DNA from 2 places in the Arsenophonus apicola genome. Region 1 is predicted to be linked to the other one. Evidence: predicted binding sites of a transcription regulator. Region 1 holds the regulator's gene; the other holds the start of a gene.
The links. The regulator CRP, encoded in region 1, controls carbon source genes, mostly activating them, when cyclic AMP is high. The targets are predictions, from matches to a motif close to ATGTGANNNNNNTCACAT.
Positions count from the first base shown of each region.

Region 2: a site for CRP is predicted at 1,426-1,443, ahead of adhE (bifunctional acetaldehyde-CoA/alcohol dehydrogenase). Genes of this name have one in related genera too.

Region 1 is NZ_CP084222.1:3,125,134-3,131,410, reverse strand. It holds gene LDL57_RS14895 (peptidylprolyl isomerase) at 198-764, shown strand; gene LDL57_RS14890 (hypothetical protein) at 963-1,652, shown strand; gene LDL57_RS14885 (aminodeoxychorismate synthase component II) at 1,862-2,437, shown strand; gene LDL57_RS14880 (DUF488 domain-containing protein) at 2,687-3,043, shown strand; gene crp (cAMP-activated global transcriptional regulator CRP) at 3,295-3,927, opposite strand; gene LDL57_RS14870 (phosphoribulokinase) at 4,479-5,360, opposite strand; gene LDL57_RS14865 (YheU family protein) at 5,435-5,677, opposite strand; gene LDL57_RS14860 (hydrolase) at 5,681-6,277, opposite strand, start outside.
Region 2 is NZ_CP084222.1:1,628,287-1,634,563, forward strand. It holds gene adhE (bifunctional acetaldehyde-CoA/alcohol dehydrogenase) at 1-1,207, opposite strand, end outside; gene LDL57_RS07675 (YchE family NAAT transporter) at 1,711-2,355, shown strand; gene cls (cardiolipin synthase) at 2,834-4,294, opposite strand; gene LDL57_RS07685 (TonB family protein) at 4,743-5,450, shown strand; gene yciA (acyl-CoA thioester hydrolase YciA) at 5,509-5,949, opposite strand; gene LDL57_RS07695 (septation protein A) at 6,020-6,277, opposite strand, start outside.

The sequences.
Region 1 (6,277 bases):
TAGATGATTATCCGTTAATCAATTTTATTAAAAATAACATTTTTTACATAAGAAAAAAATATGAAATGTGACAGAATAGATCCTATTATTTAATTAGGTCAATTTAGGCCAGTTATGTATTTTTACTTAGTATAATGACCTGACGGTACTAAATTTTAGCTTACATTTTCATCTAAAAAAAATTAAAAGGAACTTGAATGTTAAAACGTTTTTTTGTGCCGCTACTGGTAGCGTATATGGTTAGCATCTCTTCTTTTGCTGTCGCAGCTGAGGCTACTATTGTTAAATTAGTGACTTCTAAGGGGAATATCCTACTTGAATTAAATAATAAAAAAGCGCCTATAACTACCGATAATTTTATTCAGTATGTAAAAGAAGGTTATTATCAAAATACTATTTTCCATCGTGTGATCCCTGGTTTTATGATCCAAGGTGGTGGCTTTATTAGTGGTTTGCAACCTCAACCAAATATTCGCTTGCCAATCAAAAATGAAGCTGATAATGGCTTACGTAATTTACGTGGCACAATTGCAATGGCGCGCACATCAGCTAAGGATAGTGCAACTAGCCAATTTTTTATCAATACAGCAGATAATGCATTCTTAGATCATGGCCAACGTGATTTTGGCTATGCCGTTTTTGGTAAAGTGATTGACGGAATGGATGTAGTTGACAAAATTTCGAGTGTAACAACAACAAATATTGGTCCCTACCAAAATGTACCGACTGAAGAAATAAAAATTATTTCTGCCAGTATAGAATAATTTATTTAATAGCAGAAAATATTTTCTGCTATTAAATTTAACATAATTTTTTAATATTCAATGACAATTAAAAAACTAAAATAATTTATCTGCCTTTATCTTGCTATTACCGGTAAAACTTTACTTTATAATAAAACAAAATATCCATCAGTTTATTAATTTATATCGTTATCATTGTTGCTAATGAGGAATTATTGTTTGAGTAAGCTACTACCTAGTTGCCAGAAACTAATAGAAAATATTGTTGAACCTAAAATAGAACATAACAATAATCAATTTTCAGAATTGTTAAATATGGCGCCTATGTCTACTTATTTTTTGGATGAGAAAATTAAATACACACCGGGCGAAAAGATTCGATTTTCTGAAAAAACACAAATACTTATTTCAAGTTCAGCAACATTGAGCCGAGCATTGAAAACATTGGAAGTTGATGGTTGGAAATTAGTTGTAGCGCAACGAGGGCAAGGAACTGCTACCGATTTGCGACGGAAAACTGTTTTTATTTCAAATCGAGTTTTGAATCATCCTAATTTGACTATACAAGCACTATCCCATGAAATTGGGCATATTTTTTATACAGAAAAGCCAAATATAGAATCTAAATCAAATTTTATTTCTTATTTTTTAGCGAGTGAAGGTGCTGCGACGATTAAAAATATTGAGATCCAACGAGAAATTATTAATCACATGGCAGTAGATATTGGAATTATGGCAAATCCAAGAAATATAAAATGTTATAATGAAGTCTATGATAATTATCTTATTGATAACAAATTTGATGAAGCGACTAAATATATTGGTGAAATTTATCGATATAACGAAATAACATCAAATAACTTAAAACCTTATGGTCAATATTATAACGAAGTTTATAATGATTTATAGTTATCACTTATAATTATTCTAATTAATAATTATTATGTTTATTTATTGAAATGAAACATTTTGATTGATTTTTATGAGCTATTTTTTTCTGCGGTTATGGTATGATAGCCAACTTTGTTATTATGGTATTATAATCTGTACAATTTTCCTTAATAATAAAGATCAAAATTAAGGAATTATTACTATAAAAATCATTTGGATAGCTAGTTATGCTTTTGATAATTGATAACTATGATTCGTTTACCTATAACCTTTATCAATATCTGTGTGAATTAGGGGTTAATGTCGTGGTTAAGCGTAATGATGCAATAACTATCTCGGAGATAGAAACATTAGCGCCGACACATTTAGTCATTTCACCAGGTCCATGTACACCTAACCAGGCGGGTGTTTCACTTGAAACAATTTCCTATTTTGCCGGTAAGATCCCAATTTTGGGTGTTTGCCTTGGTCACCAGGCGATTGGACAGGCTTTTGGTGCTTCTATTGTTAAAGCGAGAGAAGTAATGCATGGTAAAGTATCCGCAATTCATCATAATCAGCAAGGTATTTTTAAAGGATTAAATCGTCCATTACAGGTAACTCGTTATCATTCTTTGGTGATTGATGCTGGAACATTGCCCGCAACTTTTGAAGTGACTGCATGGACGTTACATGATGGAAATATTGATGAAATTATGGGTATCCGGCATAAAACACTACCTATTGAAGGTGTTCAATTTCATCCGGAAAGTATCTTGAGTGAGCAAGGACATGAGTTATTAAATAATTTTCTAAAGTATTAATTTATCAAGAATTAGTTCAAGTTTGGCTATTTATATTCAATGATTAATATAACTATCAATATTGGATAAAGTAGGCTTTATTTTGCTTGAGATGTAAACTTCAATAGGGTGAAAAGTAGTCTATGGTAAAGGGTTTGTTTAAATATTATTAAAACATGTGTTTTTGTATTTACTATCGATAAAAGACTACTATTAAAAATAATAAAAAAATTTTTGTTAAATTCTTTATTATCAAAAAATGGTAGCAAGATGATCATCTGTAAACGGGTTTTTGCTGACAAAGCCAGTAATAATGGCTATCGGGTTTTGGTTGATAGGATATGGCCTAGAGGCATTAAAAAGCAAGACCTTCGTTATGATGAATGGAATAAAAATGTTGCTCACTCAAATGATTTAAGAAAATGGTTTCATAAATATCCAGCAAATTTTGAGTTGTTTAAGCGACTTTATTTTGCAGAGTTAGAAAATAATCCTGATAGTTGGCAACATTTATTGCTTAAAACAAAATCAGGTTGTTTGGTGCTTCTTTTTTCCAGCAAAGATGAAGATCATAATAATGCCGTGGTATTAAAATCATTTTTGGAAAATAAACTCAATAGGGTTTGATCATTATACTTTAGCTATCTAGTTAATTTTCTGATAGATAGTCTGATTATTTTTAATTTCGAATATCATATTAAATCAGTATCATCATTCAGCTATCCAATTTATTTTATTTATTAACCGTTTTATTCGATTTTTTTATTATTATTGTGTGCTATATATTCATAATTGAAGTATATATTTAATAAGAATAATAAAAAACAAACTTATAAAACCAATACGCTACATAAAAGTAGGTACTGGTTTATAGAATATTAACGCGTACCGTAAACGACAATAGTTTTACCGTGAGCAGAAATTAGATTTTGATCTTCTAGCATTTTTAGGATACGTCCCACTGTTTCGCGTGAGCATCCTACTATTTGACCTATCTCTTGACGAGTAATTTTAATTTGCATCCCATCTGGATGCGTCATCGCGTCAGGTTGTTTGGCTAAATTTAATAATGTTTGTGCAATACGTCCTGTGACATCTAAAAAAGCGAGATTACCGACTTTTTCAGACGTTGTTTGTAAGCGTTTAGCCATTTGCGCTGATAACCGCATTAAGATATCTGGATTTACCTGTATTAATTGGCGGAATTTTTTATAAGAAATTTCAGCGACTTCACAGGCGCTTTTAGCTCTAACCCAAGCTGTGCGTTCTTGCCCCTCCTCAAATAATCCAAGTTCACCAATAAAGTCCCCTTGATTCAGGTAGGAAAGGATCATCTCTTTTCCTTCTTCATCTTTAATCAAAACAGCAACAGAACCTTTTACAATATAATAAAGAGTTTCTGCTTTTTCGCCCTGATGTATAAGAGTACTTTTGGATGGATATTTGTGAATATGGCAGTGTGACAAAAACCATTCAAGAGTAGGGTCTGTGTGTGGTTTGCCGAAAACCATTCGCTTAATCCTCTAATGTTATTGCAGCCTGAATACCAAAATACGAGTCTTCACAAGGCTGACTCATCTTATAAAGTTCTAACATAGCATACTAACTTGTTTAGTTTGGGAAAGTTAATATTAACTATAGGGTATATTGATTCGGAATTTTTGGTATTGATCTTAACCATACTATAAATGTGCTTTTGCTTTGTAGCATAATAAAAGCATCCTGTCTCTACTGTCTCGATTCAGCAATATTGTATAAGCCAAAAATTTCATATTTTAGCAATAAGTTGATTAGTTTTATTGTATTTATTAATAAGTATCACTAAGTAAATATTACAAATAAAAAATAAAACTGGAATAATAATATATTATTTCATAAGTTATCAAATTATAGCAAAAATAAATATTAACATTATAAAATAATTACTATATAAAATAATTAACAAGGAAATGTTAACGTTATTATTATACTATAAATAAAAGATAATTTTATGCACAGTTTAAATCTTAAAGTGGGTATAAGAATAAAAAATTGATATAAGTAAAAATATAATGCTGTATTGTTAGCTTCTTTTATGGATAATTTTCTTATTAGAGACGAGCTTTTTTACTAATGGAGTCATAATTAACTCTAGTGCTAAACCTAGTTTCCCGCCTGGAACAACTAATGTATTTATTGATGAAATAAATGAATTGTGTAACATGGCTAAAAGATAGGAAAAATTGATCTGGGTCAGACCATTAAATCGGATCACTATAAAACTTTCATCAGGAGAAGGAATGGCTTTAGCGGCAAAGGGGTTAGAGGTATCGACGGTTGGAACGCGTTGAAAGTTGATATGGGTGCGAGAAAATTGTGGGGTGATGTATTTAATGTAATCTCCCATTGAGCGAATAACTGAATCCATCACAGCTTCTCTTGAATGACCCCGTTCTGATGTATCACGAATTAGCTTCTGGATCCATTCAAGATTAACAATAGGCACAACGCCGACTAATAAGTCTACATGTTTAGCGACATTATATTTTGATGTTACAACACCACCATGTAACCCTTCATAAAATAGTATATCGGTATTTTTAGGCAATGCTTCCCATGGCGTAAAAGTTCCAGGCTGAAGATTGTAGGGGACTGCTTCATCATAGGTATGTAAATAATGTCGACGTTTTCCTGTCCCTTTTTCGCCATACTCGATTAAACTTCGTTCTAGCAGACCAAAGTCATTGGATTCAGGCCCAAAATAACTAATATGACGACTCTGTTCTTTAGCTTTACGAATAGCAACATCCATTTCAGGGCGAGTATAACGATGAAAGCTATCACCTTCAATGGTTGCTGCCGAAAGTTTTAGCTGGGTAAAGATTTTTTGAAATGCAAGGCTAGTAGTGCTGGTGCCCGCACCACTGGAGCCTGTTACCGCAATGATCGGATGATTAGCTGACATATAAATAGCTTCCATTACGCACTTAGATAACACAATGTTTTAACACATTAATTACAATAACGTAAAATTTATTTTTAGATAGTAATATATACAGTTATTAAAGGATCTAATTGTGTTTTTGGCAAAATATTTATCGTTTCATGCAATTCAGACCAGACAAGCACAACACTTCCTAATCGTAATTGCTGCTTAATATCCTCAACTTTTTCATCCAGTGTTTTCTCATCTTTACCGTAATCTGTTCCTTCTCGTAAGACAAAGCTTTCGATCAAATTATTTAAAGTATCCGCTGCTAGTTGTTGCCATGGAATGATCATAAATTACGGCTCCAGATATGGGGTTAACCAATCAGGTATACGTTGCTCAAGCCACATTTGAGGTTGTTTTAATGTGCCACTAACAAACCCAACGTGACCACCATGTTCTGTTATTTGATACTCGATATTAGCAGGTAATTGGGTGATATTTGGTACAACTTCAGGCGCCATAAAAGGATCATCTTTTGCATGAATAATCAGTGTTGGCACACGGATATTGGGTAACCGAGGCAGAGCACTACATTGATTATAATAATCCGTCGCATCTTTAAAACCGTGTATTTTTGCCGTAACGACATTATCAAAATCACGCAGCCGTTTTAGTTTTTTTAGTTGTAGCAAATTAAGCGGTAATGAACCTGGGTAGCGAATGAGTTTGCGTGTTGCATTACGTTTAAGGCCATTTAGTAAATAACGTTCATAAAATTGTGAAATCCCTTTTTCTAAACGAATTGAACAAGGTTCTAACATTAAAGGAGCAGAAACAATGACTCCGGCATTAACATCAGCATATTGCCCAGTTTCAGCTAAATAGCAAGCTAACATATTACCACCAAGCGAGTAGCCAACAGCGGCAATTGGTACTTGACCGTAAATTGT
Region 2 (6,277 bases), 1.5 Mb from region 1:
CTTGCGATGCCGGAGTATTAATTAAAATACGGGCAGTTTTCATTTTTTCGCCGAAATAATTAACTCGCTCAGTTTGATTGTCTTGATCGGTATAAAGACATGAAGTATGACCAATACCTCCCATCTCAACCAATTTTTCTGCTTTTGCAACGGCATCAGCAAAATCTTTACTGTGGTACATGGCAAGTAATGGCGAGAGTTTTTCATGGGCAAAAGGTTCGCTCTCATCGGTATCTTTTACTTCCCCGATTAAAATTTTAGTGTTTAGTGGTACTTTTATACCGGCTAATTCAGCAATTTTTACCGCAGGTTGACCAACAATAGCTGCATTTAAATTACCATTTTTTAAAATAATATTTTGTACCGCTTTAAGCTCTTTACCTTTTAATAAGTAGCCACCATGAGTGACAAAACGTTCGCGCACTTGATTGTAAATTTCGTCCACAATGATAACCGATTGCTCTGACGCGCAAATAACACCATTATCAAAGGTTTTTGACATCAAAATTGAAGCAACTGCACGTTTGATGTCGGCAGAACTGTCAATAACTACAGGTGTATTGCCTGCACCTACACCTATGGCAGGTTTTCCTGAGCTATAAGCTGCTTTTACCATACCCGGCCCACCAGTTGCTAAGATAAGATTAACATCTGGGTGGTGCATTAATGCATTTGAAAGCTCGACTGAGGGCTCATCGATCCAGCCAATGATATCTTTTGGTGCACCCGCAGCGACAGCAGCTTGTAAAACAATTTTGGCGGCGTTGTTAGTGGCTTTTTTAGCGCGAGGGTGAGGGGAAAAAATAATACCATTACGGGTTTTTAGGCTAATTAAAGATTTAAAAATGGCTGTTGAAGTAGGATTGGTTGTTGGAACAATACCGCAAATTAAGCCAATAGGCTCTGCGATTGTCATAGTACCAAAAGTAAGATCTTCTGACAGAACACCACAAGTTTTCTCATCTTTATAGGCATTATAAATATATTCCGAAGCAAAATGATTTTTAATCACTTTATCCTCTATAATTCCCATACCTGATTCTTCAACTGCTAATTTTGCTAACGGAATGCGAGAATCAGCAGCAGCCAGAGCAGCAGCACGAAAGATTTTATCAACTTGTGCCTGAGTAAAATTAGCAAATTCTTGTTGTGCTTTTTTAACACGGGCGACAAGTTCATTGAGTTCAGTAACATTAGTTACAGACATAATGGTTACTCCTAATAAAATGTTAAATTTTTTTAGTCAATTAGCCTAGATTAGGAGCAATATAATTAAATATGAAATGACATATTTTATATAAGTGCTGGTTAGCTTTTAATAAGCTAATTAACTTAAAAAAATTCCATTATAAAAATAAAATAAAACGCTCATTATATTTATGAGTACTCAATAGATATATAGCTTACCATTTATAAATAGCGCTAAAGTGATCTTTATCAAAAAAAGTGCATACTGAATCAATTCAGTAATAAGATATATAAGGATAATTTCAATTAGCAATATAAGTGAATAGCGAAAAGTTAAGTTAACAAAATTTCGTATACCCGCTAATTTTGAAACTTATTTTGTTATTGGATTTAGTTTTTGAATTTTAGCTAGATAAGTATGCTACGCTAAGATAAAGTGTTTTTCCTGCATCAGCTAAATATTATTTGTTATGAGTAATTAATTTTTAGCTAAGCGTTAATATTTGATTGAGGGACTCAATTGTGGTTGGTACTTTACTGGATCTTCCTAATTATATTAAGTTTTTTTTAGCGCTTTTTGCGTTAGTTAATCCGATAGGAATTTTGCCTGTATTTATTAGTATGACTAATTATCAATCTGTGACAGAAAGAAATCGAACAAATTTAGTGGCTAATTTTTCTGTGGCAATTATTTTATGTATTTCGTTATTGGTAGGTGAGGTTTTTTTACAACTATTTGGTATTTCTATTGATTCTTTTCGTATTGCTGGCGGAATAGTTATTGCGGCCATTGCTATGTCTATGATCAGCGGTCGAATAGGTGAAGATAAGCAGAATAAACAAGAAAAATCAGAAAGTGTTATTCGTGAGAGTATTGGGGTTGTTCCTTTAGCACTACCATTAATGGCTGGGCCTGGCGCAATCAGTTCATGTATTGTCTGGTCTTCTCGTTGGCAGGGATGGCAAAATTTAGTTGGTCTATCGTTAACTTGTATCTTTTTTGCTTTGAGTTGTTGGTTACTTTTTCGCTCAGCAACAATTCTAGTTAAGTATTTAGGACAAACGGGCATTAATGTTATTACGCGTATTATGGGATTATTGTTAATGTCACTTGGGATTGAGTTTATCATTACAGGGACTAAATCGGTTTTTCCTGGATTACTTTAAACTAGCAATAATATCTTAACTCAGGGATCCTGATGATTTATTGATAAATTTTTGGATATTGATATTGTTATAAAAGCTATATTAATTATTTTATTTATCTAATAGTTATAACTTTTTAAGATTATTAATTCATTATAAAACTAAATTCAAAAGGTTAAAAAACGTTTTTTTGCTAAGATAGCGATATCGATTTTAGTTTAGATCTAATAGGGTGATTTGAAATTGAAGCATTTTTGTTAGTGATCCGTTTGATTATGATGCATATAAATATAAATTATACTTTGATTTGCCTAATTTAATAATTAGGTAATTAACTGTGTACACCATTAGTTATAAAAATTAGCTTATTTTTATAACTAAGATGTATATATCAATATCGCTAACTGACAATTATGGAAACAAATGTTATTCGTTGATTTAATGGCATTGGTTTAATTTAATAAAAATAATTTTAAAACCTGATCATTCTATAAAAATATTACAATAACGGACTAAAAAAATAGCAAATACGTTCAATAACACGGTTCCATAATGGGCGTTTATTCCAATTCTTTTGCATCAAAGGCGTAGAGCGAGCAATGTAGTCGTATTGAACTAATATTAGATCGTTACCAAAACTTTTATCATCAATAACAACAGTTATCTCAAAATTAAGCCAAAGGCTTCTCATGTCTAGATTAACAGAACCGATTAAGCTTAATTCACCATCAACCGATAGGCTTTTAGTGTGCAAAAGCCCATCATTGAATTGATAAATTTTAACGCCGGCTTCTAATAGCTCAGAATAAAATGCCCGGCTTGCCCAACGAACTAAAAAAGAGTTATTCCGGTTAGGGATCACCATTAACACTTCAACACCTCGCAACGCTGCAGTGCAAATAGCATGAATTAGATCATCACTGGGAACAAAGTAAGGGGTGGTAATGATCAGTTGCTTACGTGCAGAAAAAATAGCCGTTATTAGAGATTGCTGAATTAATTCCTCTGGAAAACCAGGTCCTGACGCAATAACTTGGGTTGTATGACCACTCGCTTGTTCAAATGGCATAATATTGGTATCGGGAGGAGGAGGAAGAATGCGTTGACCGGTTTCCATTTCCCAATCAAAGGCGTAAACAATGCCAAGTGTTGTGGAAACTGGTCCTTCCATTCGGACGACGATATCTATCCATTGTCCCACGCCGGCATTTTGCTTAAAAAAGCGAGGATCAACCATATTCATACTACCAACATAGGAAATATAGTTATCAATAATAATTATTTTTCGATGTTGACGGAGATCCATTCGACGCAGAAAAAAGCGGAACAAATTTACTTTTAATGATTCTATTAATTCTATTCCAGCTTCTCGCATTTTTTTCGGTTGATGGCTGTGAAAAAAAGACCAGCTACCGGCGGAATCAATCATAATTCGGCATTTTATACCTCGTTTTGCTGCATTAATCAGAGCTTCTGTAACCTCATCAACTAATCCTCCGTCTTGCCAAATATAAAATACCATTTCGATATTGTAATGAGCTGAGTTAATATCGCGAATAATGGTAGTCAAAGCATCTTGATAATTGGTTAAAAGTTGAATTTTATTACCTTTAACGCCGCCAATTCCTTGTCTTTTTTCGCATAGTTCAAATAAAGGTTCAGCCACTCGGCTATAACTTTTACAAAAAATATGTTTAGATTGTTTGAGTTTTTCTAGCCAGGTTTCCACTGAAGGCCACATACCCTTTGCCTTCATTACTCGTCGTTTGCCAAGGTGTAACTCACCAAAAGCCAGATATGCAATAACGCCAACTAATGGAATGATATAAATAATCAATAGCCAGGTTAGGGCAGAAGTAACCGGGCGTCGTTTTAATAAAATGCGTATAGTAACCGTGGCGATCATTAGCCAGTATAGAAAAAGTAAAGCCCAGTTTAATAATATATAGACGGTTGCCATAGGCAAAGATGTTCCTATCTTAGAGTTAATGAAGACTCTTGATTATCTGGTTATTCACTATAGCAAAATAAAATTTGTTATGAATATTAAAAGTATGATTTTTAGCTTAAGTGAAAGTAATTTAATGTATTTTATGAATATTTAAAATATTTTTATATTTTTTTACGCTAGATGTATGCGTCATAATTTGTCAGATCAACTAGTCATTTATTATTTTACACCACAAATGTTAAGCTCGGTTATTTTAAATGAATAAATGTATTAATGATTGGTTAATTTTTGCAGCTTGTTATGTTGATATTGTTAATTAGAAACTCGATCACTGCCTAATCTTATCGACTGCAAGATACTTTTTTAATCTTAGCAGGCTATCCTTATTGAATATGATTGCTATTTGCATTTAGAATACAACTTACTTAATTTGCTTAATTTAAGAAAGAATTTTCTCATGCGTTGGATTCGTTCGGCTTCATTTATTGGCTTATCATTATTTCTTCATGCTTCGTTAGCAATATCTTGGTTTTTACTACAGCCAACGTTATCAGCTTCGACAACTGAATCTATGTCAGTAGCGATGGTCACCTTGGCTGCACCTAATGGTATTAGCAAGTCGGTTAATGTCGCTGTTAATGAGCCAGAAGCGGTTATACAACCTAAAATAGAGTCTGATGTTGAACCCACAATGGCATTACCTATGAAAAAGAAGGTTATGCAGAAAAAGTTAATTGCTGAACAAAATCCTAAATCTAAGCAGTTATTAGAACAGCATATTAAAAAAACTATTGTTGAACAGCCAAATCAACAACAAGCTAATGTAGTAAGCAATGATAATGTTGGGGTTAATAACCATCAGCAGGCTAGCCCAATGGATTCATCATCCATTGCCATAGATGGTCCTAAGGCATTAAGAATTCAGCATCCAGATTATCCAGATCGCGCTCGCAAATTGGGTAAAGAAGGCTATGTAAATGTTCTGTATGATATTGATGAAAATGGCAGAGTTGTTAATCTTGAAGTAGTTGATTCATCACCTAGAGGTATGTTCGAAAGGGAAGTTAAGCGCGCGATGAATCGTTGGTATTATGAAAAAATTCCGGCTAAGGGATTAAAAAAGACATTCCTCTTCAAAATTGATGGTTCAATTAATCTTTCTTAAATTGGTTTGACTATAAAACTTGTTTAAAGGCCAAGTTAAATTGGCCTATTAAAAGTGCTCAAGAGGCAGTTGCATTATTGGAGTTAGATAACTGGTAATGACGTTTATCTTCAGGTAAACAACGAGGAGAATTATCCTCATTAACCGCAACATAAGTGAAAATCGCTTCTGTGGCTCGATAGCGTTGACCTACTGGCTCACTAGCAACTTTCTTAACCCATACTTCAATATTTATGGTGATAGAAGTATTACCTGTTTTTATGCAATGCGCATAACAACAAATTACATCGCCAACCGAGACTGGTTTTTGGAACGTGATCCCATTGACGGCGACAGTAACAACACGGCCAAGCGCGATTTCTTTTGCTAGAATTGCGCCGCCAATATCCATTTGTGACATTAGCCACCCACCGAATATATCACCATTAGCATTTGTATCGGCAGGCATTGCTAAGGTACGGAGAACTAATTCTCCTTGTGGTAATTGTTGTTGTGTCATGAAAAATTTACTTCTGTTATTTTCTTCAATATACCTATTATTAATAGGTATCCGTGGTTATCATATCAACTTACTTTTGTTCTTTAGGAAGATGTTTATAAATATACACCATGCTGAGTATTGTAAATATTAGCGTGACTGCGGTCAAACCAAAAACTTTAAAATTAACCCAGACGTCCTGAGGTAGCCAAAAGGCAACATAAATATTAACTAGCGCACAGAGGGCAAAAAAGATTGCCCACGATAGATTTAATTTACGCCAAATTTCATTAGCTAAATGGATCTCTTTACCCAGCATTCTTTGGATTAATGGTTTTTCGGTAAAATA